DNA from 3 places in the Pontibacillus sp. HN14 genome. Region 2 is predicted to be linked to each of the others. Evidence: riboswitches for the same ligand, from Rfam matches in the RefSeq annotation. Region 2 holds a riboswitch; each other region holds the start of a gene.

Region 1 (10,202 bases), on a different contig from region 2:
CGGTTTTCTGGCAAATGATGAACGATTCTTCTGCGCTTGTTTGATGTAATACTTCATCATCGCTGCTGTTGTATCATAATCAGCAATGACCCCATCCTTCATGGGACGGATAACCGAGATGTTCGCAGGCGTTCTGCCGACCATGTTTTTAGCAGAGCTACCTACAGCCTGAATTTCTCCTGAACCCATATTCTTTGCAACAACAGAAGGCTCTCTCACGACAACCCCTTTACCTTTCAAGAAAACAAGCGTATTTGCTGTACCTAAATCAATCCCTAAATCTTGTGAAAAACCAAATCCAACCACCATACATCTTCCTTTCTATGACCAGATCGCGAACGTACTTAGTCGTTTCTTTATTCTTATTATGTAATGTTAGTCTTTATTTTCGTTCCCTCATTTCCATCAAAAGGAACTTCATTTTTTATCAAGTGAACAAGCGCCAAACGGAAGTCTTACAAAACTTCACGCCTGGCGCTTGATGACATTGGGTTTCTTTTCAATTATACGAAAAAAAAGTAGAAATAGATAGTAGTAATCGGGTCATTTTTTAAGGAATAGTCTGATTGAATGAGTGAAGGTGGAGGCTTGAACTGAATATAAGCGAACGTTTACAAATAACCTTTTTCTTTAAGCGAGACATATTTATGGTCACCAATGACAAGATGATCAAGGACTTCAATCCCTAACATCTTTCCGCACTCAATCAGTCGACGGGTCACTTGGATATCTTCTTGTGAGGGCGATGGATCTCCTGAGGGATGATTGTGGGCACATATAATAGAGGCCGCAGAACGTTTGACAGCTTCCTTGAACACCTCGCGAGGATGCACGATCGAGGCGTTTAAACTACCAATGAAAATCGTTTGTCGATGAACGACTTGATTTTTCGTATTTAAAAAAAGGACCACAAAGTGCTCCTGCTTTAAATCCTGCATCTCTTCCATGACATAATCAGCACCGTCTTCCGGGCTCCTTATGGTGTATCGTTCCGATGGCTTGTGAAAGTGAATGCGCTTCCCGACCTCAAGGGCAGCTAGAACATTCACAGCTTTCGCGTCTCCAATTCCTTTAATCGCTGTTAATTCTTCAATCGTTGCATCTTTCAACAACATTAATCCTTCAAAATGAACGAGAAGCCTTTGAGAAAGAGACATCACCGATTCATTTTTGGTACCTGTTCCTAACAAAATCGCCAGGAGTTCCTGGTTGGACAATTGACGTGCCCCCAATCGAATCAGACGCTCTCTTGGTCGATCCTCCTGGGGGACCTGCTTAATAAATACAGGCGCTTCTGGCACATCAACGCCTCCTTTCGCTTAATTCCCTGTTTGATCATTCTTGACTTCAGGCAGTAAAGGATAGACGCCATAAGCTTGCAGGGAGCGAACGACACGCGATAAAGGTAAACCAACGACATTGTTGTAATCGCCTTTGATTCCTTTCACAAGTGTAGCCCCGTACGTTTGAATACCATAGCCACCCGCTTTATCGAAAGGATCACCTGTTTCGATATAATACTCCATTTCATCCTTTGTTAAAGGCCAGAATTCAACCGTCGTCTTCTCTACAATAAACGATTCTTGTTCAGAAGATCGCAGCATAACACCTGTATACACTTCATGTTGCGCCCCACTCAACATAGAGAGCATTTCGTATGCTTCTTCTGCTGTTTTCGGCTTACCAAGAACCTTTCCTTCAAAGCTCACGATCGTATCCGCACTCAGAATAACCTCGTTATGTTCTTCAAGGTTGACCGTACGATTCTTGAGCTCTGCGAGTGCTTGGACATACGCGCGTGGATTGTAGAAAGGTAAGCTCGATTCATCAGCGTCCTGCTTTCTCGTTTTAAAGGGGATATGAACTTGTTCTAATAATTCTTTTCTTCTTGGAGAAGAAGAAGCTAAAATAAGTTGTGACATATACATCATCCTTTTCTAGTTGTAATCGATTCAGGGTATTATGATCATACCGTTTCTTTCCTCCTTACGCAAAAGGGTGAAAGCAATGATTACATTCTTTACTGTATTTTAATATTTGAGTTTAAGCTTACAAAAATGTAAATTCCCCTATCTTCCATGATCGGAAAATGGGAAAAAGCAAGCCCAACAGCTTGCCCTTCCCTTTATTTCAAAACGTTAAACTCCGATCGTAACAATGTTTCGCTTTGGCGAATACTAAAATCCAACTGCCAGGCTCCCATTCCACCTAACCGGTAGCCCCGAACAAGCTCAAACTTCGCGAGTAAGCTTCTAGGGTCCTCAAACCACACCTCATGAGTACGCCCTGCTTCATCCTTATACCGAAACCACGGAGCTTCTGATTGTTCATCATAATGGATGCTACTTTCATGCTGAATATACTTACTAATCGCATGTTGCACAGAATAAGCTTTCCCTTTTACCCCTTCCTTGCTAACCACCCAATCATAGGCATACATCGGAATACCAAGCATTAATTTCTCCCGTGGAACCACGGAGGTTGCAAAGTCCAACGTCTTCTTTATTTCTTGAATGGGAGCGATCGGTCCAGAAGCACCACCAAGCCAGTGCCAATTGTAGGTCATCAGGAACAGGCTATCTGCGTACCTTCCGAGCGTCTTGTAATCATAAGCAGCAGCGTAGGATGGTGATCTGCTCCCACTCATCGGAGGTACCGCAATATGCACCTCCATGTTATGAGGATGCAAGCGCTCACCCACTTGTTTTATAAAAGACGAGAACAGACTGCGGTCTTCCGGACGAAGTCCTTCAAAGTCGATAACAACCCCTTTATAATCGTGTCGGTCCAATACCATATAGAGGTTTTCAATCAACTTTTTTCGCTTATTTTCGTTCGCCATTAGATCATGAGCAAGCTCCGGATCAAAACCACTTCCACTTAAGTTCGTTAGCGTCGCGAATGGAGAAATCCCCTTTCTCCACGCCTCTGCAACACTATTATTTAAAGGAAGGGAGGATAAAGTCCCGTCCTGATTCGGATTATAGCTGAATAGATAGATCGTTGTTAAATACCTGCCAAGAGCACTCATCATTTCATCATTATACCCCTGGTCTTTTGGAATAAAGTACGCCCCCACTTTTACGTTCGTTTTCTCTTTTTGCGGAATTTGAAGGGTATCCCCCGTTAGGATTAAAGAAGAATGAAGACCGTTCAGTTCCATAAGCTCATCTATAGGAATCTGATGACGCTTAGCAATTTTATATAAAGAATCACCCGGTTGCACCATATAGGACTGACCAGGTATTAAAATGGACTGACCTTGTACAAGCTTACGTTCGCCAGGCATGCCATTCAGTTTCGCAAGCTGATCAGCCGTAACGTTATACCTATCCCCTATTTTATAGAGGGAATCCCCTTTTTGAGTAATATGAATAACTTCTGCTTTCATATGACCTCCGAACAAAAACAAACTGATACATAAAAGCACCCCCGTACAGATGGATCGATTCATCGTGTGTCCTCCTTTATGGAATACCTATAGGATGTCTAGGAGGAGTAGGTATTTATGCACTGTGTCCCTTCGAAGTTGAGAGAATATCCCCGTTCTTCTTCTTACAAAAAAGATGCTCCCCATAAGGAAAGCATCTGCTATGCTACTTCATATATTGTTCGTAAGCATACCATATGGACAGCATACTCGTTTGCATATTCCATAATCCTTGCGTGCTTTTGTTTTGCTGAAACGTTTCTGCTGCCTTGCCAAACTGATTAAACCCTTCCTGAATAGGAGCCGTTCGCTCTGATGCCTCATTAGGTATGGCTTGTTTCCAAGCCTTTACCTTAGATGTTACGTCTGAAACAGCGCCTCCTCCTGTGTCCATTAAGGATGTAGTGATAGGAAGGATCCCTTTCCATGACTCCATACCCGAATGGATCCACTTTCCTTCGGCTTGCGCGACTTTACGTTCCCCACTTGCGACGTGCCATTCCTTCACAAACGTCTCAAACCCCTGATCTTTCAAATAGGTCGCAATCTTCTCCCCGTTCTCCTTTGAGGACGCAACGCCTGCGAATAAATAAAACTGACCATCTCTCGGCCAAATAAATCCTTCAAGACCCTTATCAGAGAGGTTCTGCGACCATGTCTTTGCTTTCTCCTCCGTCGAGAAAATTCCCGCCTGTACCACAAAAGCAGAGACGTCAGGGAAAGCAATGGCCTGAGCGGTTCCGCCTGCAGCGGTTCCTTCCCCATTTTGAGCGGCACCAGTCTGAAGAGCAGGCATGGCAGGTTGAGCATTGTCTGCTGTACCATCGATCCCCCCGAAGATACGGATCATAATAAAACCAATCACTGTTCCAACCAGAATAGCTGAGGCAGCCGCTATGAGTAATTGTTTCATTTCAGATGGCAGCGAGAACGATCGTTTCTTAGATGGATAGCTCCGCTCAATGACCGGAATTTCTTCTTCGTCCTCATCTTCCCCTGTTTGTTTCTTCTTCTCTTGCTCCTCCATCCATTCTTCTATAGCAGATGCCTGCTCTTCTTTTGCGACGAACAGCTCATCTTTTACTTTCTGGGCTTTTACCTTCTTCTCTTTTCCTTCATGGTCTCGTTCAAGATAGGTATCCTCTCCATTAATGCGAACGGAGATCTTATTGTGCTTGTCCACATGCTCCCCTCATTTCTCTACTAGTTTGTTCCAATCTATCACAGCGTCAGAGAAAAGAAAGGCGAGTTGTGTCAGGTGGGGTTCTTGTCTTTTCGATAAATTCTTTCAAAAAGAACAAAAAAAGCCACCCTTTCTTAAAAAGGGTGACTACGGTGTGTCTGAATTTTCTTCGCTGGTAAGATCACCGTCTCCTTCAAAAGGCGACTCCTTCTGTGAAGGTTCTGGATAATGATACTGAGGCAATTCATCCTGCAAATCCCTTAAATCAGGCTCATAAAAGGCTGAGAATGTAACGAGGAAGGAGATTTGATCCGCTCCCTCTTCCATGCCTTCTGGCTGAAATTCGATTTCATCGAAACTGATTAAACGCGGAATACGCTCTAACTCCTCAAGAAAAAGCGTCAAATCACTGAAAGTCTTCGCCATAACCGTAACCTGATACGTGAGCGCATTCACTGAAGGCATAACTGGAGGGGCTTCCCTTTCTACTTCTTCTGTTTGCTCTTCCCCTTCAGCTGTTTCATCAGGTGTCTCACTCGCTGAATCATCCGTATTCTCCTCTTCCTCTACAACTGCTTCAATTTCCTGATCGCCATTTAAGCTGACCGATTCAATAAACGTTCCTGACACATTTTCAGCTCGCTCCATGGCTAAGATTACCTGGTCTTGTACAGGGAGAACAGGAAGCTTCTGCTGCAGTTCTCGTGATGTTTGTAGCGTAAGGTCCTGCTGCTCCATTTCCTGGTCAGCAAGAGAGTTAAGAATTCTTTCTTCATTCTCTAGGGAAGTCTCTACCCGCTCAACCTCTTCTAACGCCGGGTCCACATAGAGGGAGTGAACACCCCAGTACACTCCGAGACATAATATAACAAGGATGACTACAACGATCGTATGTATCCGGGTCCACTCAATCCTCATCTTCACGATCCCCCTCTTCCCAAAGATCTTTATCAAGTGTCACTTCATATTCTGCTACATACCTTGGTCTGTATTGAGTAGGATCTAAATCTTCTTCGAGCACATTTGACGTAATTTGTTGAACCGAAACATCAGATACGTAATCTTCGTCTATTAAACGATTGGTGTAGGCCGCCACATCCTGAAAATCGTCAAAGCGAACATAAAGAAGGAGTGACTGCGGGCGAACGTATACGTATCGCTCAAAGAACCCCCGCTCAGGAAGCAAGGAAACCATGCGTTCAAGTAATGATACTGCAGGGAAGAGGTTGCTCTCTAACGCTTCAACCGATCGCTTCAGTTCACGACGATTCGTTTGAACCTCATCTTTCAGCGCTTCTTGATACTCCTGTTGCTGTACTCTCACCTGTTGAATTTGGCTATTTACATCTTCTACTTCATCTAGTGCAGCCTGCTTGTCCATGTAAAGGAGAAGCCAGATCAAAAGAAGGGCAAGCAATGCGACAAGACCTAACAAATAAGGCACTACATTTTGTTTCTCTTTCTGTTCGAGTAAGTTAATTTCTACCTTCATAACCCTTCGATCCCCCTCAAGACTTCCATCTTTCTATGGCTTCAATGCCAGGCCAACACTCTCTGCATAGCGAAATGGAATGTCCTCATCCCTTTCAGCTGAATACTCACCCGGTTCAATCATTCTCACATCAAGATTAAAATGGATATGACACTTCTTGTACACATCCTCTAGCCACGGAAAGTCACCTGATATTAATAGATTCGTAACAGCTGACTCCCCGTTTGTAACAGAGTAGCGATAGAAGTTCATGATCCGCTCTACTTCTCTCATTTGTTCATCTATGTAAGCATCCAATTCTTTCTCATTCCCCGTCCAGCGAACAGCATCATCATCCGTGTGAGGAACTTCCCAAAGCGATTCATCCAATCCACTCTTCATGTAGCGTGTAAAATGAGGATGATCGTCATGAAAGACCGTAATGACAACACCATCCATATTCCACTGAAGCGTTAAGAGATGATCTTCAGGACGCGCATAATCTAAATCGTAATATAGCCGGTACAAAGATAAAAATGTTAAATCCGCTACAGCTGGCTTTGTATTCGCTTCAAGGAGAGCTAACTCGAAGTCCCGGATTCTGGTTTCCGGATAAGCAAAAAGGAGCACTTCATTCATATTCACCTTCTCCTCTAACACCACATAGTCAAACACAGGCTCTTCAAAAGGAAGATGTAAAGATTCACCAAGTTGCATATATAAATAGCCCTTCACTTCATCGGCTGTTTTTAGATCATTGGGAATATGAAACGGTTTAATGATCACGGACGCATCGGGTACGCTAAAGTACACCTTCTTCTTCCGCCACTCTTTCTCTTCAGCGAGTTCTGCTATAACAGCATTTAAGGCTCTCTGGTCAATCACTTTCCCCTCTTCAATAATCCCACTTTCAAGATAGCGTTCCCCGTAATCCACTACACCGGAGAAATCCGGAGTCTCACATTCTATGTATCGGATGACATGGTCTTTAAATATAATGTTAACTCTCTCTTTCGATTTCTTAAAACCTAGCATAATAGGTCACCTGCCTTTATTCCTAGAATAATTGAAGATACCACTCAATGATAGAGGAACCGAAGAAATAAGTCGTCAATGCCCCCAAAACAATATAAGGACCAAAGGGAACAGGCTTTTTCCGATCTATCTTCTTGAATAAAAGAAGCCCTCCGCTAATGATCGATCCGTACAAAGTAGATAAAAAGAATGCTAGAAGAACGCCCGGCAATCCAAGCACAATGCCAATAACGCCAAACAACTTCATATCTCCCCCGCCCATACCGCCTCGGCTGACTAAAATGATAATCATAGTTAAAAGGAAGCCAGTTAATCCACCAGCAATCGGGTTCCACCATGGCTCTAGTGGAGAGATGATTCGTCCTATGATAAGGAGCGGTAGGAAAAAGAGTAGGATGTTGTTTGAAATGAGCATATAATTGAGATCCGTTACCGTAATAATGACGAGAAGAGATGAGAAGAGCAGAGCGACAATTAGTTCTGTTGAGAAACCAAAACGTATGAAGCTGTATGCATACAAAAACCCCGTAGCCGCTTCGACTATCGGGTAGAGGGGGGATATTTTTGTTTTGCAGTTGCGGCATTTACCTTTCAAATATGTATATGATAAGACTGGTACTAAATCATACCAAGCTAATTTATTTTTACAGTACTGACAAATTGAGCGCGATTGGTCAAACATTTGTTTTTTAGGTACTCTTAGACCTACCACGTTAAAAAAAGATCCTATAATAAGACCTAATAGCAAAAAGTATATTATAAATAAAACATCCATCAACGCATCCCCAATATATGTAAGTTATAGATCCCTCAGCGAGGGATCTATGTTATCAATCATATTAATTTCCTGAAGATGTAACATCACCTACACTACCTCTATCTAATGAAGACACATCTCCACTAACAGTATACTTTTCACTAGACACCGTTACTGTGTAAGTCGTTTCTCCAGTAGAAGCTCCATCAGCATCCGTAGCTGTAGAAGGCGTAACGCTGCCTGTAAAGCCTTCCCTATTCTCTAAATAACCTGCAGTAGCAAGTTCTTCTAAAGTTTTTTCAGTGTCCACTCCTTCAGATGTCTCCATCAGACGATAAGCTTCTACAGCTTGTTCAGCAGTCCTAATCACTGCATCCTTCTTGCTATTCTCAACAACATTCGCAATACTAGGAATCGCAATCGCCGCAATAATCCCTAAAATAACAATAACAGCAAGTAGTTCAACAAGTGTGAAACCTTTCTCATCTTTGTTCATCAATTGACGAAACTTCTTTAACATGAGTTTGTTCTCCCCTTTTTCTATAAGAATAATTATGACACCATCATTACAAAAACGACCACATCATCAACACGGATTTTGTCATGTCTGGTCGGTTGCACTACTCGCTCCAGGGTGGCTAAGTGCCCATATACAGCCAGCCTTTCGTCGCTTCCGGTGGTATCTTCGTACGTGTGATCATCTATATCCATTATAGTAAATACGTCTCATTATTACCACTATTATCTTATGAATTTAGCACATTTACCCAATTTGTTCGAAGATCGAGAACATCGGAATGGCAATGGCTGCTACAATGCCCCCGACAATAAGCGCCAGGAAAGCGATCATAACAGGCTCTATTAAACTCTTAATTCGATCGGTTGCATAATCTAGTTCTGATTCGTAAAAATCCGCAACTTTCCCGAGCATATGGTCTAAAGAACCAGAGCTCTCCCCAACGGAAATCATTTGAGTGACAAGAGGAGGAAAGATCCAATGATTTTTCATGGGACCAGCCATTGATTCCCCTTTTTCTAGGGACTTTCTTGTCGTTTTAAGGACCGATTCGACAACTTTATTTCCGACAATGCGTTCTGTGATATAGACCGCCTGTAAAATAGGCACAGAGCTGTTAAACAAAGAGCTCATTGTTCGGGTCATACGGGCTAACACCGATTTTTGTATGAGAGGACCAAATATCGGAATTCTTAATTTCATAAGATCAAGCCCATAGGAAAATCGCGGGTACTGTTTCATATACCGAATTACCCCGTAAGCAAGGAGTGGAATAACGATGAACAGCCACCACATCTTTTGAGAGATCTCCCCAAGGCTCATGACAAACTGAGTAATCGGCGGGATGTCTCCACCAAAGGAGAGAAACATGTCCGCAAATCTCGGCACGACGAAACTTAATAGGAAGATGACGATTCCAATCGCAATTACTAGAACGACTAACGGATAGGCAAGCGCTGAAATCACCTTTTGACGCGTGTCATATTGCTTCTCATAGTAAGCTGCCAGGCGATCTAAGATTTCATCTAAATTACCTCCCGCTTCCCCTGCCCGGACCATATTCACAAACAGATCAGGGAAAATCTTTTGGTGCTTTTCTGCAGCATCAGAGAACGATAATCCACCCTCTAGATCTTCTGCAATCCCGGTAAGCGCTCGCTGCAGCGCCTTACTCGACGTTTGATCTTTCAGAATGTAGGTCGATTGAATAAGCGAGATACCAGATTCTAGCAGCGTCGCAAATTGGCGAAGGTAGATGACAAATTCTTTATTTTTCACCTGACTGCCGATTTGAATATCCTTATATAAAATGCTATTTAGTTCATTAATCGTTGCAACGGTCATTCCGTCGTCTTTTAATTTGCCGACCGCTTCACGCTTTGAATCCGCCTTAATACGGCCTTCTTTCATCTTCCCTTTAGACGTACGGGCTTTGTACTTGAAGTAAGCCATCGCCTACTGCCCCCTCTCTTCTAAAAACGGGGCCGCCGCTTCTGTTGTGATAACCCCTTCCTCAACTAAAGCACGAACAGAGAAATCAAGGGTGTGCATCCCTTGTGCTTTCGACGTCTGGATGATGTTTGGAATCTGGTGAATCTTCTCGTTCCGGATTAAGTTCTTCACAGCAGACGTATTCATAAGCACTTCCGTAGCTGCCCGCCGTCCTTTCTTATCCTTACGCTGAAACAAGCGCTGGGATACGATCGCCTGCAGGACGCTTGCCATCTGAATGCGGACTTGCGTTTGCTGGTTCGGAGGGAATACGTCAATAATTCGATCGATCGTACTCGCCGCTCCGGTCGTATGCAG
Region 2 (10,202 bases):
AACAAACGTGGATTCAAAACTGGACGATCTTCTATTGGGCTTGGTGGATTGCATGGTCTCCATTTGTTGGGATCTTTATTGCACGTGTTTCAAAAGGCCGTACGATTCGAGAATTCTTAATCGGAGTACTAGTGGTTCCTTCTCTTGTAAGTTTTCTGTGGTTCGCAACATTTGGCATGTCAGCTATTAACGTCGAGCAGGCAGGGACAGCGGATATTGCTGGATTAGCCAGAGAACAAGCCTTGTTTGGAACGTTAATGGAATACCCATTAGGAACGATTACGTCCATTATTGCTCTTTGCCTAATTGGAACGTTCTTTGTCACTTCAGCCGATTCCGCTACATTCGTACTCGGAATGCAAAGTACAAATGGTTCTTTAAATCCTCCTAAAACAGTTAAATTTAGCTGGGGTATTGCTCAATCAGCTACGGCAGCGATTTTACTTTATACGGGCGGGTTACAAGGACTTCAAAACGCCTTAATCTCAGCAGCCTTCCCGTTCTCAATGATTATGCTAATGATGGCCTATTCATTCTATAAGGCTTTAACGGAAGATTATCAAGCGTTGAAGAAAGGTCAATCCGTTTCATCAAGCTCAGACCAATCAGCCAATACAGGATCGTAAAAGAAAACAAGCGCTTAGAGGATTTGTCCTCTAAGCGCTTGTTTCTCTTTTAGAAAGGCATCACGGTAAGGTGCCTTGTTACTTAATTAGTTTCTTAAGCCAGGAGCTTTGTTTAAATCCAAATGTTTCATGTGGAACGGTTAGTTCAAAAGCGAGCTGGTCTTTCTTTAAATTAAACGTTGATGCCCGGAGGCCTAGTTCATAACCTGGCTCAATTTGGGTAACCGCTACATATAGATTTTCTTCATCAGGATTTACGATAATCCATTCTGGCATTGGATAATTATCCTTGATATAGTCTAATACTTTCTTGTTTGGTAGATGAAGACGACCAAGTGTTATGGACTTTTGTTGCAACACCAGATCCCCGTTCTTCTGTACGACTGGATCGAATTTCATCGTTAATGGAAGTTCTTTATCAAAGGCAATAATAGTACCTGTTAACTCGACATCATCTTCTAGAGATACAGAATAATCAATGGACTGCTCATTCGATATCTCTACTAAATAACTATTAATGATTTGATTTAAGTTCTCTTTGCTCGACATCACCGTAAATTCAGCCCTCTTATCACTAAATGGCATCGATTTAGGTACAGGTCCTGATGAAGTGGGTAAATACACAAGTAAGAGAAGCCAGATAATAATTCCGGCATTAATCGTCGCTAAAATAAAGAATAACCATTTCCACTTGTTATTAATTTTAATCGCCTCAAACATATGACATCTCCAATCTAACTGATGTCTTTAAATTTCTTCTTCATTCTGATGTACAATTTCATCTTTCAAATAAGATAAGATCCGCTCAGCCATTAAGCGATACCCTTTAAGATTTGGATGAAAATTATCTTCGTAATAGAGATCTTCAGAGGATCCGCTGAACAAGTCTTTAATTGGAATATAGTTCACATTTGAATAACGGTCCACTACATCTTTACTAGTGCGGTTCCAGTCGTAAATGATTTGGTCAAGCTCTGGAATATCGCTGAAGTATTGTTCAAAGGGATTAAACAATCCTACTAAGTAAATATGAGCGTCCTCGTTTAAAGAACGAATCGTTTTAAATATGGAAGATAAACGATCCTCGTATTGAGGTAATTCCGATCGAAAGTCATCGTAGGCAAGTGAAGTGAAGTTGTTTTTAACAACTTTCATAATATCATTTGCCCCAATCGTAATGACTACGACGTCAGCTTCTTGTAGAGAGGCTGCAATTTCTTCCTCTTTTAGTCGATCTAATAATTGATCGGTTCGATTTCCTCGTTTGCCGAAATTCTGAATCTGAAAATCTTGGTTGTTCTCTTGTAACGTTTCTTCAATAATCCCTACATACCCACCGTTTCCTGAACTGTCTCCAACACCTTGGGTCAAGGAGTCTCCGATCGCTACAATATTTATATTATCTTTCACAAAGATTTCTTTTGCGCCTTCTAACACAGTAGAAACAGCTTCTTTAATTTCTTCTGTGATAGTCTTTTCTTCTTCTTCCTCTTCTTCAGCTATGGCTTGTATAGAAGATTCTTCTGTTCCATCTTGGGAAAGGGAAGAGTCACTGAGCCTTGCCTCATTTCCAACCCAATAGAATAGAATGATGAGGAAGCTGAATAAGAATATAATGGTTAACGCAATTCGTTTCATGTCGATCACACCTGACAATTATCGATTGTATCGTATCATAACATGCATTTTCATTTCTATATAGTGTAAATCGGCTATATATTACCTATATTATATGAGAAATGAGCCAACTCTTTACATACCTTTTCGAGTGAAATGAAAAAAAAACTGAGGTTAATGAGCACATTGAAAGTAAAAACGGGTATATGTCTTTAAATAGAACCAAATGAAGCAATCTTTTCTAGGCTCATCCAAAAAACAAGCCCATTTCGCTATAATGATCTGAAAAATAGAAAAATAAAGGATTGTCCAGTATTTGGTTCTTTTAGAAAAGCCTTATATAATGAACGTCATATTCAAATAATTACAGCAGAGGTGACCCGATACAATGTGCGGCATATTTGCCACAACAGGATCCGTAGAAACCAATAAGATGAACCAGATTTTAGAAAGTATGAAACATAGAGGCCCCGATGAAGGGAAGCATGTTCCGTTGAATGGATTTCACATAGGACATCAGCGATTATCAATTATCGGCCTAGAAGATGGCATTCAACCCATTCCAAATGAAGATCAATCAAAGTGGATTGTATGTAATGGTGAGATTTACAATTATGTAGAATTAAAACAGTCCTTAGCGAATAAGGTATCCTTCTCTACCCATTCTGATAGTGAGGTTGCGTTAAAGTTAATTGAAACAGAAGGAGTTAAAGGTATAGAAAAACTTGATGGTATGTTTGCTTTTGTCATTGTGGACGAAAGGAAAGATACGTTCGTGGCTGCCAGAGATACGTTAGGAATTAAACCGTTGTATTACGGAAAAGATGAGCAAGGAAATTACGTATTCTCTTCTGAATTAAAAACCTTATATCTTGTCACAGATGATGTTCAAGAGTTTCCACCTGGTACATATTATACACCAGAAACTGGATTCGTGAAGTACAGAAGAGTCCAGCAACCTAGTGAAATCAAGCAATCTTCACGTGAAGGGATGACAGCATCGATACGTCATCATCTAGAAGAAGCGGTTGAGAAAAGGCTTCTTGCTGATGTTGAGGTTGGTGTTCTCTTAAGTGGAGGGTTAGATAGTAGTTTAATCTCGGCCATTGCCGCTAAGAAAGCGAAATCAGAAGGGCGAACCATCAAATCTTTCTGTGTGGGCTCAGAAGGAAGCGAAGACATTGAACGTGCACGTGATGTTGCAGAAGCAATTGGCTCTGAGCACTACGAATATATCTATACACAAGAAGAGTTAGTGGAGGCGATCCCGCATGTGGTATACGCCCTTGAATCCTATGAGCCTTCTTTAGTGCGAAGCGCCATTCCAAATTACTTTGTTTCAAAACTTGCTGCTCAACACGTGAAAGTTATTCTTTCAGGAGAAGGGGCAGATGAACTGTTCGCAGGCTATGACTATATGAAGCAATTCCAAACAACAGAATCATTAAACGAGGAAATTATCCGTATCATCAATACCCTGCACAACATTAATCTGCAGCGCGGGGACAGAATGAGTATGGCTCACTCCCTCGAACTCAGAGTACCATTCTTAGATTTGGACTTAATTGAGACAGCTTTACAAATCCCGGCTGGGCAAAAGCTCCATACAGAAGAACAAATGGAGAAGACCATCTTAAGAGAGTCGTTTGATGGCGTACTTCCTGATTCCGTATTATGGAGAAAGAAAGAAGAGTTTTCAGCTGGTAGCGGAGCTTTAGATCTACTCGAAACCTATGCGAATGAGACCATTTCAGACGATGAACTCGCGCAACTACAAGACCAAGCCCCAGTTTCCATTCGTAGTAAACAAGAAGCTCTATTTTATCGATATTTCGTTCAATACTTCCCGGAACAATCAGCTTTAGAAACCGTCGGTAAATGGGCGACAGCTTAAAAACGTTTTTGTTTGCAGGTTCGATGTTTTACCTCCTTCGAGTTTGGGAACATATTGGTATAACTCAACACAAAAGAAGGAGCGATATACATGAGAGAATACACAGTAGCACCCAACAAAGACGCTAACGCATGGTATGTAAAGGTGGAGGATGTAGCTCCAACCGATCAGTATGCGAAGAAAGATGAAGCGATTGCTAAAGCAGAAGAAATGGCTCAAGAACATAAGCCAAGTAAGCTTTACATTCTAGATAAATACCACGAAATCGAAGAAGAACGCTCATTCTAAGCGTTGCATAAACGTAAAAGAAGCTGCCATCAGGCAGCTTCTTTTTTATTGGTTTTCTCTCTTTTAATGTATTCCATATGGATTAAGAATTGATCTGGATAGGTCCGTTCACCATTTTTGCGGAATGTAGAAAAACCTAAATTAGGGTGGTGAACGCTGAGAATTCTCAGCAAAGCTTAAGCAGCCGGGCCGATTCTCTCACTTTAATAAAGGGGGCTGGGGAACGGGGAGACTCCTGCGGGAGAAAGAGGTCGACGAGACCCCGCAGGGCACGAATTTTGCCCGAGGAGGCTCGACAGCTCGCCCGCGGAAAGCGAGTCGTTCCCCAGCCCCCTAAGCACTGTCAAACGCTTAGGCCCCAACCTTTTAAGCTTTGAGTCTTCTTGATCACTCCTCAATCCTTTTGAGGGGCTGGTCAGCCGGCCCCTCAAGAACCGTTCCATCATAAGAAAACCGCGAACCATGACAAGGGCAATCCCAAGACCGCTCCTCTTGATTCCACTCCACCTCACACCCAAGATGCGTACATGTAGTATCCACCACATGAGTATGCCCATCTTCATCTTTATAAGCACCAGCTTTTTGAGCCTTATGAATAACAGTCGCCCCTTTACCAGGACGGAGATCCTCAACCGACCGGGCTTGAAGATTCAACTTACCTGATAAGAACTGGGCTGCGACGTTCGCATTTTGCGTAACAAAATGCTTGATGCTAGGGTCTGCATAGAAGCGTGTAGGGGTAAACAGGTCTTCATAAGGATTGTTCTTTTCTTGAATCATATCCTTAAGCAATAAGGCTGCTGCAGTCCCGGTGGTCATCCCCCATTTTCGATAACCAGTAGCAACGAATAAGTTAGAATGGCGGGAGGTTAAGTGACCGATGTAAGGAACTTTATCTAACGTAATCAGATCTTGGGCTCCCCACTGATATAAAACGCCAGTAAGGTCAAAATGACGGCGCCCGAAATCTAGTAAAGCATCAAAGTGTTGCTTTGATGGTTTCCCTTGTCCTGTTTTATGACTCTCTCCTCCAATTAACACATACGACTGGTCTTTAAATGTAGTTGTTCTTAATGAACGTTTTGGATCGTCCGCACTCAAAAACATGCCATCAAGAGTTTGGTTCGTTTTAGCCGCTACAATATAGGAACGCTCGGCATACATGCGGCTGAAGAAGAACCCTTTTCCGTCATAAAAAGGGAAGTGTGAAGTGGAGACGATAGAGCCGCAGGTCACCTTTGCCCCATTTTTTGTTACGATGCGTGGGTTGGTGCCTTCTTCAATATCTGTTGCTACAGTATGTTCATAAATGTGAACATCTTTGTTCTCCATCTCTTTGACAAGGTAGTGTAAGTAAGAGAGTGGATTAAATTGTGCTTGATTTTCCATAACAATGGCTTTCTTTATAGAAAGATCAAGAGGGATCGTATCTAACCCCTTCCCAGGAATGTTCAGTGTCTCATAGGCTTTAGCCTCTAACTCGATTTTTCGTTTATTCTCCTCGCTAATCCCGTAAATATAAGCGTCTTCAGCTGAGAATTGACAGTCGATTTTATGTTCTCTGACGATACGTTCGATAAATTCAAGAGCCTCTTGATTGGCTCGGTAATAGGTCCGGGCTTGTTCAACTCCGAAGTGCTGAATGAGTTCATCGTAAATAAGGTCGTGTTGGGCGGTTATTTTAGCTGTCGTATGACCTGTAGTTCCTTGAAGGATTCGGTCGGCATCCAATAAAGCTACGCTTAGCCCTTCTTTAGAGAGCAGGTAAGCGAGTGTCACTCCCGTAATACCAGCCCCAACAATGCCCACATCTACCCTGATGTCTTCTTGAAGCGACTCAAATTCAGGCAAATCCGTTTGCTTCATCCACAACGTTTCTTCATTAGCTAAATGGCTGTTCTCTTTCATCATGCTCCTCCTTGGCATTCATTCTATTATGTACTATGCCGTGGAGGTGGGTGAACTATACCAAAAGGAAGGAAAAGGAACCAGTCGTTTTATCAGACAAAAGGCGGTAATGGATGTCATTACCCTGTTATTAGAGAAGCGGGTTTGCCGATATAGTAACCCTGAGCCACATCAATTCCAATCTCTGTAGCAACGTGAAGGTCTTCCGCTGTTTCGATCCCCTCCAATACAACAGTTGTATCTCCCTTAAAGTATTCCGTAAAAAGAGAAACGAGCTTTTGTTTCTTATCGTTTGAAGCTAGATCTGTGGCAAAGTAACGATCTAACTTCAGGTATTCTGGTTCCATTTCGACAGCCTTCTTTAAAGAGGTAGCCCCTTGTCCGAAATCATCTATCGCAAATTGAATACCCATTTTCCTTAGTAAAGCAATACGATTAGAAAGGAGGGGAGACTCCCACATGGATGCTTCCTCTTTCGCCTCATTCATTTCGAATACAATAGAAGGGCCAGATTGTGCATGCCGCTCTAACATGGAGACCATAAACCGAATGAAGTTAGGATGAAGGAGTGTGGACATAAACATATTTAAAAATAGTTTTTGATTGTGTGATTGATGAGAGTAGTGTGCAAAAGCTTTCTCAATGGATACGGTATCAAGTTTATAGAGAATATTTGATTCCTTAGCAGTTTTAAAAAGTGCTTCAGGATTGGATTGAATCGTGGAGCGAAGCAAAGCTTCATATCCGTAAATTGCATCATCGGCCAGGTGGTGAAGGGGCTGATAATAGTGAAATAAACGATCTTTCTGTAGAAGTTCAAAAATATTCATAAAATCCCCCGTGTTCATAGAGTAGTAGAACTGATTTGCTTCTTTATACGAACGAGATCTCTAGATTAATGAATGGTCATTCAATAGAAGAAATAAAAAAACCTCATTGAATAACATCAATGAGGCCGGTTGCGCTACTAGCTCGACCAACCATAAGCGCCCAAGTACAGATTGGTTTCAAGGCTTCCTGTCATATTATGTAGAAACTAGTACTATTATCATAGCAATATTTGCTTAGCAAATAAAGGCTAATAGTTTTAATTTTTTTACAATTTACACATTCCCTTTAAAACATCATACATTCACATCGGTTAAAAAGGCTAAGAGACCATCCACCATCGCGGTTCTTAGCCCAACCATCATTACCACAATAAATTGAAAAGGCGATCTTTTATCAGATTGGTTTCGATTGGGCATGCTTGAGCATTCCGCCCGTATTCCCATCCCCATACATTGGCCTTGCAAGAAGGTTTGGACGGTGCATATTTAGGAGCTTTTCTGGCTCTTGTCACACCTGGTGCCGGCTGGGCGCTCCACAGTATAGACTGTTTAGCTACTTTTTCATTTTTTGAGACGGCTTTACAAAAAGCGTCATTAAAGTTCCCACGTAACGGGTCACAATAAAAGCCGGGAACATAGCCAGAAGAAGTCATCCCCTCTACATATCCCCGAATCCATGATTCATCGATGCCGTGGGACGAATCGATCCTTGCAAACAGAACCGTTTCTTTTGGGAAATCCAATCGTCTCGCATGGAAAACGGCATTCTGAGCAATCACTTTTCCTTTTCGAAACCCTTTTGACTCGGTAAAATTATTATAAATGGCCATAACTCTTGTGCCACTATTGTGCAGACGTTCAATTTCAGACACGGTAAGGCCTTCCGACACATTCGGAACGGTGGATAAATAGCGTGCCCAGTATTTTGGTTTTCCGTAATTCTTTAGTACACAATCATATAATTCTTGAGTGGCTTCCTGTGAAGAACCCACACCCCATTGATAAGCCATGTTGTGCTCCTCTCTGCATCAGAAAAAACTTCCAATGTAAACGTTGAACGACTAATATAGAACCTATACATATCCTATTCAAAAGAAGGAAGTAGGTGTTTCACATGAGTATTTATCTTTTGTTTTCCTTTCTTGTGGCTGCAGTTGTTCTCACGCTAATGCCTGGTCCTGATAATTTATTCGTATTAGCACAGAGCATTTCTCAGAATAAAAAAGCAGGAATCGCTACAACATTGGGTCTTTGTACGGGCATTCTCGTTCATACCACAGCAGCGGCTCTTGGGATTACAGCCCTTGTATATCAATCGTCACTCGCGTTCATGATCGTAAAATATGCCGGTGCAATTTATTTATTGTATTTAGCGTGGCAAGCGTTCCGGGAAGAGGGAGAAGACCTGCAAGTCGAGTCAAGGCAACGCCTTGATTATAAGAAGTTATATAAACGAGGCGTCCTAATGAATGTACTTAACCCGAAAGTTTCGTTGTTCTTTCTGGCTTTATTCCCTCAGTTTATTGACCGTTCAACAGATGCCTTTGGAGTTCCTTATCAAATGATCGGACTCGGAATCATATTTATGGTGCAAGCCTTTCTTATATTTTCAGCCATTAGTTTCTTCTCTGAGAAACTCGGAAACTGGATATCAAGAGTTCCCCGAATTGGGAGAAGGTTAAATATAGGAAAAGGAATCTTATTAGGTGTAATCGGCATTAGTCTTGTATTTGGAGAAAAGTCTTAGCAACAAAGGGTAGAAGGGAGAGAAATCAGTGGATGTACTTCTCTTAAGTTCTGTAGCCATAACAGTCTTATTCAGTGGTTTAGCTTACATACTGGGGAAGCAGGGGTCCATATGGTCAGTAATAGTTCCCTGCGTGGTAATGGCAATCGGGCTTTTAACCATCGTAGCCGCGTTTATCGCAGGTATAAGTGATGGGATTGGGATTGCACTTGGGGTTATAGGAGGAGCCATTTTTTTCTCTTCCTTCCTCCCTTTTTTCATAGCCCTCGCATTCTTCTCTTCGCGTAATTTATATAATGAGCGAAAATAACAGGAACCCTTTTAATACAGCCTTTATAAAAGGGGGTCTGTTAAAGTTGGTTGTTGATTTTTACACGTCACATAGTCCCTAATATGGAGCGCCGGAAAGTGGAATAGTTCCGTTAGCGTTAGTTAGAGCGTAAGGTGGTTCGGGAAATCACTCGCTTTCCGCGGCCCCACATGAGGTGGGGTCGTTCGACGTTGGCGATTGACGTGACTGTCTTAGTCGAACTTCATTATTCCCTTAAAAGCCTCCCCGCTGGAACTAGACTGGCTCCTTATGCCGCAGGAGTGTCGCAATTTCCCGAACCACCTTTGCCATATTTAGAAAAACGGAAACATGCCATATGAGGAAGTAGAGTGTTGAATCTACGCTACAATTCAGCTGTAGGGCCGTCTCATCAATCTTAGATAAGGGGTGTCTGGGGAACGAGGAGACTCCTACGGGAGAAAGAGGTCGACGAGACCCCGCAGGGCACGAATTTTGCCCGAGGAGGCTCGACAGCTCGCCCGTGGAAAGCGAGTCGTTCCCCAGACATCCCAAGCACTAGCCAACAAAGACGGCCCCATCTACACTTAAATGTCTCAGCTTTGGGTATCGAACAAGTCTATATAATAACAATACTAAACTTTAACAGAGCTATAAAATAAAAAGAAAACGCTTTCATTTTATAAGAAGATCCCATATGATGTGGATAGAAGGCTTAGAGGTAAAAAGGGGGAGACTACAATGGGGAAGAAAGAACACAAGTTTGAAACAAAGGTCATTCATGGGGGCTATGATTCAAAAGATTTTTTAGGGAGCCTATCAACGCCGCTGTTTCAAACATCAACTTTCACATTTGATAGTGCAGAACAAGGGGAAAATCGATTCGCAGGAACAGAAGATGGTTATGTGTATTCAAGGTTAGGCAACCCGACTGTCCGTGCGCTTGAGGACCGGATTGCCCAGCTTGAAGGCGGGGAAGCTGGGTTAGCATTTGGATCGGGGA
Region 3 (10,202 bases), on a different contig from region 2:
CGGGGTAAGTGAGATAGTTTTATAGATTTGGCCCAAAAGGAAAGCTCTATCTTAGCTCGACTTCTTGTGAGCTTTGCCTGTATTTGTGTGATCGCCCGGCGCCCCGGGCGGAGGGGCTTGAGCCGGTTTTGCTCTTACTTGAGTTGTTTTGCTCCTACTTAAGCCGCCTTCCATGAACTTGAGCTGTTGATCTTCCTCTTGAGCTGTCATTTTTCCTGCTTGAGCCGTTACTCGCTGAACTTAAGCCAGTTCCACTACCTCTTGAGCCGTTGTGACTCTACTTAAGCCGTTCTCGTCCAGCTTGAGCCGTTGCGTCCCGAACTTGAGCCGCCCGCCCCAGCTGCGCTCAGTCGCCTGATCGCCCGGCGCCCCGGGCGGCGGGGCTTGAGTCGGTTCCCCTCTCACTTGAGCCATGCTCACTCCACTTGAGCCGCCTGCCACGTACTTGAGCCGTTGATCTTCCTCTTGAGCTGTCATTTTTCCTGCTTGAGCCATTACTCGCTGAACTTAAGCCAGTTCCACTACCTCTTGAGCCGTGCTCGTCCCGCTCGAGCCGTTACGTCCCGAACTTGAGCCGTCCACCCCAGCTGCGCTCAGCCGCCTGATCGCCCGGCGCCCCGGGCGGCGGGGCTTGAGCCGGTTCCCCTCTCACTTGAGCCATGCTCACTCCACTTGAGCCGTCTGCCACGAACTTGAGCCGTTGATCTTCCTCTTGAGCTGTCATTTTCCCCTCTTGAGCCGTTACTCGCTGAACTTAAGCCAGTTCCACTACCTCTTGAGCCGCCCATCCCGAACTTAAGCCGCTTCTCCCACTTGAGCCGTCCAGCACCGAACTTGAGCCGTCGCACCTCAACTCGGGCCGCGCTTCTCCCACTTGAGCCGTCCGCCGACCCAAACTCACCCCATCCTCCCAAAACAAAAAAAGCAGCCCCATCCATTCAAGGGACTGCTTCCACTAAATCTTCTATTTAACCGCTTCTGCCTGAACGTCTGAAGACTCTTCCTGCTCAGGGGCAGCACGCTGCACAAATAACGTGACGATAAAGGCTGCGATTGCGAAGAAGAAGACGATCCAGTAAACGAGCTCCACTCCGGAAACTAAGGCTTCTGCTTGAGTACCGGCTGTGGTTGGATTTGCTGCTCCTTCGAGATACGCATTTTTACGGGAAGTCATGATTCCGATGAATACAGAAATCCCGATTGCGCCTGAGACAGGTTGTAACGTATTCATAATCGCCGTTCCGTGCGGGTACAGATGTTTCGGCAATTGATTTAAACCGTTTGTCTGTGCTGGCATCATGATCGCAGATACAGAAAGCATCAGAAGAAGGTAGCAGACGACTATGTAAGGAATCGATGTATCTAGACCGATACGGCTGTAGGCAAACATCGTTCCGCTTAACACAATCGTAGCTGGAATCATCAGCTTTCTTGGCCCGAATTTATCAAATAGTTTCCCCATGATCGGTGACATAAGACCGTTTAGCAGAGCACCTGGTAACAAGACAAGGCCTGCCGTCGCTGCTTCAAGTCCTAATGCTCCTTGCATATACATCGGTAGGATGATTTCTGAGGAGAACATGGAGACCATGATAATAACAAACATCGTTAGTCCGAGTGTGAACATCGGATAACGGAATACGCGAACGTCTAGAATCGGTTCGTCTAGCTTCAGCTGTCTGATGGTAAACAAAATCAGCGCAACGACTCCGATGATAATCGAAAGGTAAACTTTCGGAGCAAGGAAGCCTGCGTCTCCTTCTCCTGCTAAGCTAAATCCTAACACGACGCCGCCGAAACCGATCGTTGATAGGACAATGGAGAATAGATCTAACTTTGGCTTAGTCACTTCTCCTACATTTCGAAGGAACTTAAGGGCGAAAGCAATGGAGAATAGCGCAAACGGAATAACCGTGATGAATAAATATCTCCAGCCCAGGTGTTCAACGATGATACCTGAAAGCGTTGGGCCGATCGCCGGTGCGAACATAATGACAAGCCCGACCGTTCCCATCACCGCACCGCGCCGTTCCGGTGGGAAGATTAACAAGAACGTATTGAAGATGATCGGGATCAGGATTCCTGTTCCGACCGCTTGTAACAAACGTCCCGCCAACAAAACAGCGAACGTAGGAGCGATCGCACAAATGGCCGTACCAATCGTGAAGATCGTCATCGTTCCAATAAACATTTTTCTTGTCGTAAATGATTGAATTAATAATGCCGAAATCGGAGTCATAATTCCCATGACAAGCATAAACCCTGTCGCCATCCATTGTACCGTTGGCTCAGATATTGAGAAACGATCCATGAGTGTCGTCAGGGCAATGTTGAGTAACGTTTCATTTAATATCGCAAAAAACGCCCCGATAATCAGCGTGATCATCACGGGCATGACTTTAAAATTCGGATCATTGGCCAGAAACTCATAGCGCTCGTTTTGTTTCGTTTCGTCCATGATGTCGTGTCTCCTTTATTCGAATAGATTCCAAGTTGTTATTGTAACCTATTTTGATACTTTTGTGTTCCCTCACGCCTTCACAGAACTAAAAATTTTATCAGTCTAAGCTGTGGTTACTTTCAACCCAACAATCCCGATTACAATCATTGAAATAAACAAGAGTCTGAGCCATTCTTTTGATTCACGGAAGAAGATCATTCCGATTACAACCGTCCCAATTGAACCGATCCCGGTCCAGACACCATACGCTGTTCCAATTGGAAGTGTCTCAATGGCTTTTGATAACAAATAAAAGTTAATCACACCTGCCACGAGCATTAAGAAGACGTACCCTTTCTTCTTAAACCCATCGGTCATCTTCAAAAATGTCACGCCTGAAACTTCTGCTATCCCTGCAAAAATTAACTGAATCCATGCCATTAGTGGCTCACCTCACTTCCTTCTGTCTCTTCTTTCTCGGTCACTTTAAGCCCTAATATTCCTGTTAATAGAATGAGAATGAAGAACACTTTCATCACACTGACCAATTCTGGATTCATTATAAATTCAACCGTCACAGCACCGACCGTACCGATCCCTGTAAAGACGGCGTAGGCTGTACCTACTGAAATAAATTCCATCGCTTTCGAGAAAATAAAAAAACTTATCACAAGCAGAATAACCGTTGCCACACTGGGGACCAGTACGGTGAATCCCTCTGATTGCTTCATCGTAAAGATCCAAATGATTTCAAGAAGTCCAGCTACAATTACATATGTCCAACCCATTAGTCCCCCTCCTTCTCTATTGGAGCAAACGCACGCCACGTCATGGCTTTAACCGCTTCTACCCGCTTATTAAATTCGGCCTCATCATAATAGCTGTACTCGACAAAGAGGCCATCTAGGACACAATTAATCATGGCAACGCCTGTCTCTCCATCCACTTCTCTTATTTCTCCTGAGTGAATCGCTGCGTCTAAATCCATTTTGATCATCTCGTTAAATTCTTCTTCATATTCGAGTAGCTTGGCTTTTAGTCCCTCTTTAAACGCTTCAGGAGGAAACATCGTCATCCGTCTCCACAGATTCGCATTAACATCTTTCTCTTTATAGAACTGAACATGCTGATCCATCATAAAGTGAAATCGCTCACGGAACGGAAGGTGTTCAACATCTTTCATCCCTCGCGATAACTTCGCAATTTCTTCCTGGTAGGCACCGTCAATGACGGCCCAGAATATCTCTTCTTTATTTTTAAAATGTGAATAAATCGAAGCCTTCTTCATGCCGACCCGCTCTGCCAATTCTGAAAGAGCCGTTCCCTCATAACCTTTGTTCGAGAACAAATACAGGGCTTCAGTTAAAATTTTATCTTTACTCATTGTGAACCTCCTCGCTACCTAACGTTCGGTAGTTAAATTATATCTAGTTCCTTTATTTCGGTCAACCCTCTCCTATTAAAGGTTTAGATTAGAGACGAATCGGTTAACACCTTAAAGATACAATATCCTAAAAAAAGGACGTACATGCTTATGACACAGCTACTCGTGAACCACATCCCTTCAACTTTGATGCACATCACAACAGCAATGGTTTTGACTCACCTTCTTTTCTATAAGAAAGAAATGTCGTACAAAAGGCGTCTATTAATGGTCGTATCTGGTGCTGTTATTGTCCTTTTAATCGATGTACCGAAATTAATGGACATAATCTTCACCCATTCCCTTTTCTTCTTACCCATCACGAGTTTCATCATCGCCCTTTTGGTCAAAAAGATCTTCCCTTTTTCCCTTATCAGGAGATGGATCGGGCTCGGGGTCGTTCTTCTCTTAGCGGGTATTGGAGTAGATTATCTCGGCAACGGTGCCCACCTTTTCTATCCGCTACATAAGCAAAATGTGGCGTATTCGGTTATCAAAAGGGACCTATGGCTTCTTGGCGGCATGATGTTACTCACCCTTTTCTCCTTATCTCAAAAGCTCTATGGGTGGAAATGGGTGTGGAGTGGACTTCTCATTCTAGTCCTTCTGTTAGGCGGAAAAGTGTACACGAAACACCAGCTAGAGAAGACCTTAGATGAACGGTATGAGGAAGAAAACATTATCCGGATCACCACCGAACCGATTCCTTACGTAGGATACAAGTGGCGATTCACGCTTTATTCTCAAGATCAGATCACGTACGGGAAAGCTGTCGGTGGCGACATTTCAGAATTACATGAATAAAAAAAGCCACTCTTCTTGAACAAAAGAGTGGCTTACCTTTTGGCTTTATTTAATGACCATAACCGGTGCGTCCACGCGCTTAACCACTTTGTGGCTGACGCTACCTAGGATCATTTCTTGAAGGGCGTTATGGCCGCGGCTTCCGATCACGACGCAATCGTAGTTGTTGTCGTTTGCGAAGTTAACGATTGTTGGGCCTGGTTCGCCGTGAAGGATATTTGTTTCAAATGAAACGCCTTCTTGTTCTAATACTTCCTGCACGGCTCTTGTTTTTTCTTTTCGTTTTAAATCGATCTCATACTCCGTCATATTGTGGAGCACGTCTTCTTTTGATTTGTTTCCGTCTATCACAAAAACAATATCAACTGTTCCGCCGAACTGATTGGCTAAAGCTGACGCATGCTTGGCAGAACGCACGGAGTGTTCAGATCCATCTGTTGCGAGTAAGATTCGTTTGTACATTGGATTCACCCTTCTCGTTTACTAGTTTAATGATTAGACCTTCCCCCATGCTAGCAGTCCTTTAGAGCCGGCGTAAATGATAGACTCTCAGCCATTACACAAAAAAGCCCGGGGTTTACCCCCAGGCCGATTCTAACGCTTCGTTAAAAAGGAAGCACCGCTTGTCCATTGATCGTAACTGTCTTGTTCGTACGTATGAATAAACCCGTAGCGATGGGCCAGGCCTGAACTTCTCTCCCATTCTTTAAATGCAACAGTAAACACTTGAACGCCTTGCTTGTCCTTAATCTTTTGTAACTGCTGGATCTTATTTTGAGCCCATTCGTCCTGGCTTACAATCGAGTGATCAAAGCTCTCCCACATAATTCCGTCCACATAAGGAGCTGTCGCTTCCGCAAGCGTATCAAAGCCCCAATTTTGCACGATGGGAAGATTCTTGTACTGCTCCTTAATTTTCTTTAAGAATGAGACCATAGCAGCTCGCTGCTTCTTTAAGATATCCGGCTTGTCCCAAAATTCATTATCGATATCTCCGACTGTATCTAAGAAAAGGCCGTCAAATTGTTTCCCTATTATATGTTGATTGATTTCTTTATGAACGATCGCTTGATAATGCTTAGAGGTAAAATCCATTAAGTAAGACTTCCACTCTGGGTAAAAAACCTTCTTCCCGTTTCTCTTGTAAAAGTCTTCTTCTTTTAATTCCTTCATTAATGCTTGATTCCATTCCGCTATTTCCATCGTAGTGATGTAACCAAGTACCATGGTTCCGGCAGATTGAATGCGCTGAATCTGTTCTTTTCTATAATGATAAGGTTCTAGTATGACTAGATCATATGCTTTCATTTCGTTGATAACCTCAGGCGTAGGCGCGCCGTAAAAGATCTGATACGTTTCAATCCCTTTAAAGGGCTGGTTCATTTCTTCACCTTCTTTTGCTAAAGATGGCACGGCAAATCCTAGCGACAGAGATACTAATAGAAGACAAACGACAACCTTTTTCATTAATAATCCCTCCGTAAATATACGTGAGGGATGGGTGGCTTCGCAGACTGGCGATCGGTACGGATTTCCGTCGACGACCCATGTCTTTGCGCCCTTGCCTTTCGACAGGTTTGCCCATCACCAAGTATAATGTTTTGATCTACTTCTATTTTATGTCATAATAGACAATTGCACAATTTAGAACACCCTACAAATTGACTCAAAATTATGATAGTTCACTTGCTGGTTGTTTACAGCGCGCAAATGGACTACTATAGGAATAGCGATTTTTTTAAAAGGAGTTTACAATATATGAAACAATCCATTTACGGATTAACGTTTGACCAACTGACGGATTGGATTTTGGAACATGGTGAGAAGAAGTTCCGCGCCAAGCAAGTATGGGACTGGCTGTACCAAAAGCGCGTAACGGAATTCTCTCAAATGAAAAACGTCAACCAGTCTTTGATTGATCTGTTAGACGAACATTTCACCCTCGGAACACTGGCTGAAGAGATCAAACAGGAATCTCAGGACGGTACGATTAAATTTCTATTTAAACTTGAAGATGGCAACGTTATTGAGACTGTTCTTATGCGTTTCAACTACGGTCTTTCTGTTTGTGTAACGACACAGGTTGGCTGTAACATCGGGTGCTCCTTCTGCGCAAGCGGAATCCTGAGTAAGAGCCGTGACCTAACAAGCGGCGAGATTGTTGAGCAGATTATGCAGGTTCAGCACCACCTTGACCGCCAAGGGAAAGATGAGCGTGTAAGCCACATCGTCGTAATGGGAATTGGTGAACCGTTTGATAACTATGACCACCTAATGGACTTCCTAAGAGTCGTAAACGATCAGAAAGGTCTTTCTATCGGAGCTCGTCACATTACGGTCTCAACAAGTGGAATTGCACCGAAAATGTACGACTTTGCTGACGAAGGCATTCAAGTGAACTTAGCGCTATCAATTCACGCTCCAAATAATGACCTGCGCTCTAAGATTATGAAGATCAACAAAGCGTACCCGTTAGAGAAACTCATGCCTGCTATTGATTATTATCTAGAGAAGACGAACCGTCGTATTACGTTTGAGTATATCTTACTGAAAGATGTAAACGACCATAAAGAAGAAGCTGAACAGCTCGCGAACCTGCTGAAGGATAAACGTCATCTATCGTACGTGAACTTAATCCCGTACAACCCGGTAGCCGACCACCCTTACGACCGCAGTGAGAAAGAAGCGATCCTTACGTTCTATCAAACACTTATGGACCGCGGCATCAAATGCGGAGTTCGTACAGAGCACGGAACAGATATTGACGCAGCTTGTGGTCAGCTTCGCAGTAAGCAGATCGAGAAAGAAAAAGCACGTAAAAAGAAAAAACTTCAAAACAGTTAATGACACGAGGCCTTTAGTGCCTCGTGTTTTCATTTGCATTTTTGTTGACGAATGACACTCTGTCATATATAGTAGATCAAGTGCTTATGTGACACATTGTCACATGCGTGTGCAAGGAGGAGAAATATGCCGAAACCAACGTTTTATAACTTAAACGAAGAGAAAAGGGAAACGTTAATCGAGGCCGCCAAAGAAGAGTTTTCGAGAGTCTCTCTATATGACGCCTCCATATCAAATATTTTGAAGAAAGCCTGTATTCCAAGAGGCAGCTTCTATCAATATTTCGAAGATAAAGAAGATGCATTCTTTTACTTGTTAAATGAACATGCAAAAGATCAGCATGAACACTTCCTTCAGTGCTTGAAAACGCAAGATGGGGATTTATTTAAGGCGATGGCCGATTTATTTCAAACTGCGCTCGAACAGTCACAAGAAGAAGGACAGAACAACTATCTTCGGAATGTGCTGTTAAATAAAAACTATAAGATCGAGAAAGAAGTAACGAAGTACATTCGTAAGGAATCAAACGATTCTAGATTCACACAAGTGAGCCAGCTCGTAGATCTAGAAGGGTTAAATATTAAAAGCTCAGAACAGCTCTTCCACATCTTTGAAATTGTGATTGCGATCACCTTCCATAACCTGGTTCAGTGCATTGCAAATGATTACACACAAGAAGAAGCCATGGATAAATATCAAAAAGAAATCCGCATGATTCAAACTGGTCTTTGAGGATAAATTTCACTAAAAAGAAAGAAGGGAATACCGTGGACAACACGAAAGAAAACACTCAACAAGAAGAACCTATCAATAAAGTCCCGCTCATTATCGTGCTCTTATCGGGTGCATTCGCGGCCATTTTAAACCAAACCCTGCTTGCCACCGCACTGCCTAACATCATGGCAGACCTAAACTTAGAAGCGAGTACAGCTCAGTGGCTGACAACCATCTTCATGCTTGTAAACGGCGTTATGATTCCGATCACCGCCTTTTTAATTGGACGATTTACAACAAGAGGTCTCTTCCTAACAGCAATGGGCCTCTTCGCTCTTGGTACGTTAATCTGTGCCATCGCACCAAACTTCCCGCTATTAATGGTGGGACGGATCCTGCAGGCATCTGGGGCCGGAATCATTATACCTCTAATGCAGACGATCTTGTTTATGATCTTCCCAATCGAAAAACGCGGAGCTGCCATGGGAATGTTTGGCCTTGTCATTTCATTCGCTCCGGCGATCGGCCCGACTCTTTCAGGCTGGTTAGTGGATCAATACCCATGGAGAAGCTTATTTTATGTCATCTTACCGATTGTCATTATTGATTTCATTATTGCGTACTTTATCCTTAAAAACGTTACAAAACAGACGTTCCCTAAACTAGATGTTCTATCTATTATTTTATCAACAGCAGGTTTTGGCGGTATTCTTTACGCATTCAGTATTGCTGGTGGTGAACAAGGTTGGGGGAACTCACAAGTTTCTATTTCCATGGTCATTGGGGCTCTTAGTCTAACGTGGTTCATTTTGCGTCAAAGACGATTACACGAGCCAATCCTTGAATTTAGAGTCTTTCAATACAAAACGTTCACGCTCACAACAGCGCTTGGTATGGTTGTATTTATTGCCTTGATCGGTGCTTCTACCGTATTACCGTTATATATGCAACAAATGCTTGACTTTACGGCGTTAGAGTCTGGTTTAATGCTACTGCCTGGTGCTCTCATTATGGGCTTTAGTAACCCAATTACAGGACGTTTATTTGATAAATTTGGCGCGAAATGGTTGGCCATTATCGGGCTAATTATTCTGGTGGTTACAACATTTATGTTTACGAATTTAACCTCCGAGACATCCTTTATGTATCTAACCGTGGTGAATGCTTTCCGTATGTTAAGTGTTGCGCTTGTGATGATGCCAGTTACAACAGCTGGAATCAACCAACTTCCAGAACACCTCATCTCACACGGTACAGCGATGAATAACACAATGCGCCAAGTATCAGGTGCTGTCGGAACCGCTCTACTCGTTACGGTAATGAGTACAGCAGCTCGTCCAAGTAATGGAATTGAAGGGCTCGTACACGGCGTTAACGTTTCCTTCATCGTAGCTGGGATCTCAGCTATTATAGGACTTGTGTTGTCATTCTTTATTAAACGACCTAGTGAGTTAACGGCTTATAGAGTATAAGGAAAACCCCGAACTGTCTTTTTGACGGTTCGGGGTTTTTTGGTGGGGTTCTAGGGGGGGGAACTGATGCTTGGGGCGGGCGTTCCGATGCTTTGGGGCGGCGTTCCGACGCTTCGGGCGGGCGTTCCGATGCTTTGGTGTGGCGTTCGGACGCTTGGGGCGGGCGTGCCGATGCTTCGGGCGGGCGTTCCGACGCTTTGGGGCGGCGTTCGGACGCTTCGGGCGGGCGTTCCGACGCTTCGGGCGGGCGTTCCGACGCTTTTTGGCGGCGTCCGGACGCTTCGGGCGGGCGTTCCGGCGCTTTTTGGCGGCGTCCGGACGCTTCGGGCGGGCGTTCCGATGCTTAGGGCGGGCGTTCCGATGCTTTGGGGCGGGGTTCCGACGCTTGGGTCGGGCGTTCCGATGCTTTGGGGCGGCGTCCGGACACTTCGGGCGGGCGTTCCGACACTTTCTTCCGCTGTCCTGACACTTAAGACGCCCATCCCGACTCTTCAACCCAGCGTCC

The links. Region 2 has a riboswitch for cyclic di-GMP ahead of LQ226_RS18485 (EAL domain-containing protein). Riboswitches for the same ligand answer to the same signal wherever they lie in the genome.
Region 1: it holds a riboswitch for cyclic di-GMP, as region 2 does, so the genes downstream of both, LQ226_RS08265 (prepilin-type N-terminal cleavage/methylation domain-containing protein) here and LQ226_RS18485 (EAL domain-containing protein) in region 2, are expected to answer to the same signal.
Region 3: it holds a riboswitch for cyclic di-GMP, as region 2 does, so the genes downstream of both, LQ226_RS00685 (glycoside hydrolase family 191 protein) here and LQ226_RS18485 (EAL domain-containing protein) in region 2, are expected to answer to the same signal.

The regions. Positions count from the first base shown of each region.
Region 1 is NZ_JAJOLR010000001.1:1,577,614-1,587,815, forward strand. Features, by position in the region: gene LQ226_RS08220 (rod shape-determining protein) at 1-309, opposite strand, end outside; gene radC (RadC family protein) at 612-1,301, opposite strand; gene LQ226_RS08230 (Maf family protein) at 1,320-1,922, opposite strand; gene LQ226_RS08235 (glycoside hydrolase family 18 protein) at 2,126-3,454, opposite strand; gene LQ226_RS21135 (SPOR domain-containing protein) at 3,597-4,613, opposite strand; gene LQ226_RS08245 (hypothetical protein) at 4,761-5,531, opposite strand; gene LQ226_RS08250 (hypothetical protein) at 5,521-6,105, opposite strand; gene pilM (type IV pilus biogenesis protein PilM) at 6,139-7,119, opposite strand; gene LQ226_RS08260 (prepilin peptidase) at 7,142-7,894, opposite strand; gene LQ226_RS08265 (prepilin-type N-terminal cleavage/methylation domain-containing protein) at 7,959-8,396, opposite strand; cyclic di-GMP riboswitch class II at 8,477-8,560, opposite strand; gene LQ226_RS08270 (type II secretion system F family protein) at 8,640-9,845, opposite strand; gene LQ226_RS08275 (type IV pilus twitching motility protein PilT) at 9,849-10,202, opposite strand, start outside.
Region 2 is NZ_JAJOLR010000007.1:174,025-184,226, forward strand. Features, by position in the region: gene LQ226_RS18455 (glycine betaine uptake BCCT transporter) at 1-626, shown strand, start outside; gene LQ226_RS18460 (YpmS family protein) at 705-1,346, opposite strand; gene LQ226_RS18465 (SGNH/GDSL hydrolase family protein) at 1,374-2,264, opposite strand; gene asnB (asparagine synthase B) at 2,632-4,137, shown strand; gene LQ226_RS18475 (DUF2188 domain-containing protein) at 4,228-4,425, shown strand; gene LQ226_RS18480 (FAD-dependent oxidoreductase) at 4,813-6,333, opposite strand; gene LQ226_RS18485 (EAL domain-containing protein) at 6,453-7,163, opposite strand; cyclic di-GMP riboswitch class II at 7,278-7,360, opposite strand; gene LQ226_RS18490 (glycoside hydrolase domain-containing protein) at 7,526-8,173, opposite strand; gene LQ226_RS18495 (LysE family translocator) at 8,278-8,910, shown strand; gene LQ226_RS18500 (hypothetical protein) at 8,939-9,220, shown strand; gene megL (methionine gamma-lyase) at 9,941-10,202, shown strand, end outside.
Region 3 is NZ_JAJOLR010000001.1:128,897-139,098, reverse strand. Features, by position in the region: gene LQ226_RS00715 (MDR family MFS transporter) at 965-2,458, opposite strand; gene LQ226_RS00710 (DMT family transporter) at 2,564-2,881, opposite strand; gene LQ226_RS00705 (DMT family transporter) at 2,881-3,228, opposite strand; gene LQ226_RS00700 (TetR/AcrR family transcriptional regulator) at 3,228-3,824, opposite strand; gene LQ226_RS00695 (metal-dependent hydrolase) at 3,975-4,667, shown strand; gene LQ226_RS00690 (universal stress protein) at 4,713-5,129, opposite strand; gene LQ226_RS00685 (glycoside hydrolase family 191 protein) at 5,262-6,134, opposite strand; cyclic di-GMP riboswitch class I at 6,173-6,259, opposite strand; gene rlmN (dual-specificity RNA methyltransferase RlmN) at 6,426-7,511, shown strand; gene LQ226_RS00675 (TetR/AcrR family transcriptional regulator) at 7,638-8,243, shown strand; gene LQ226_RS00670 (MDR family MFS transporter) at 8,279-9,697, shown strand.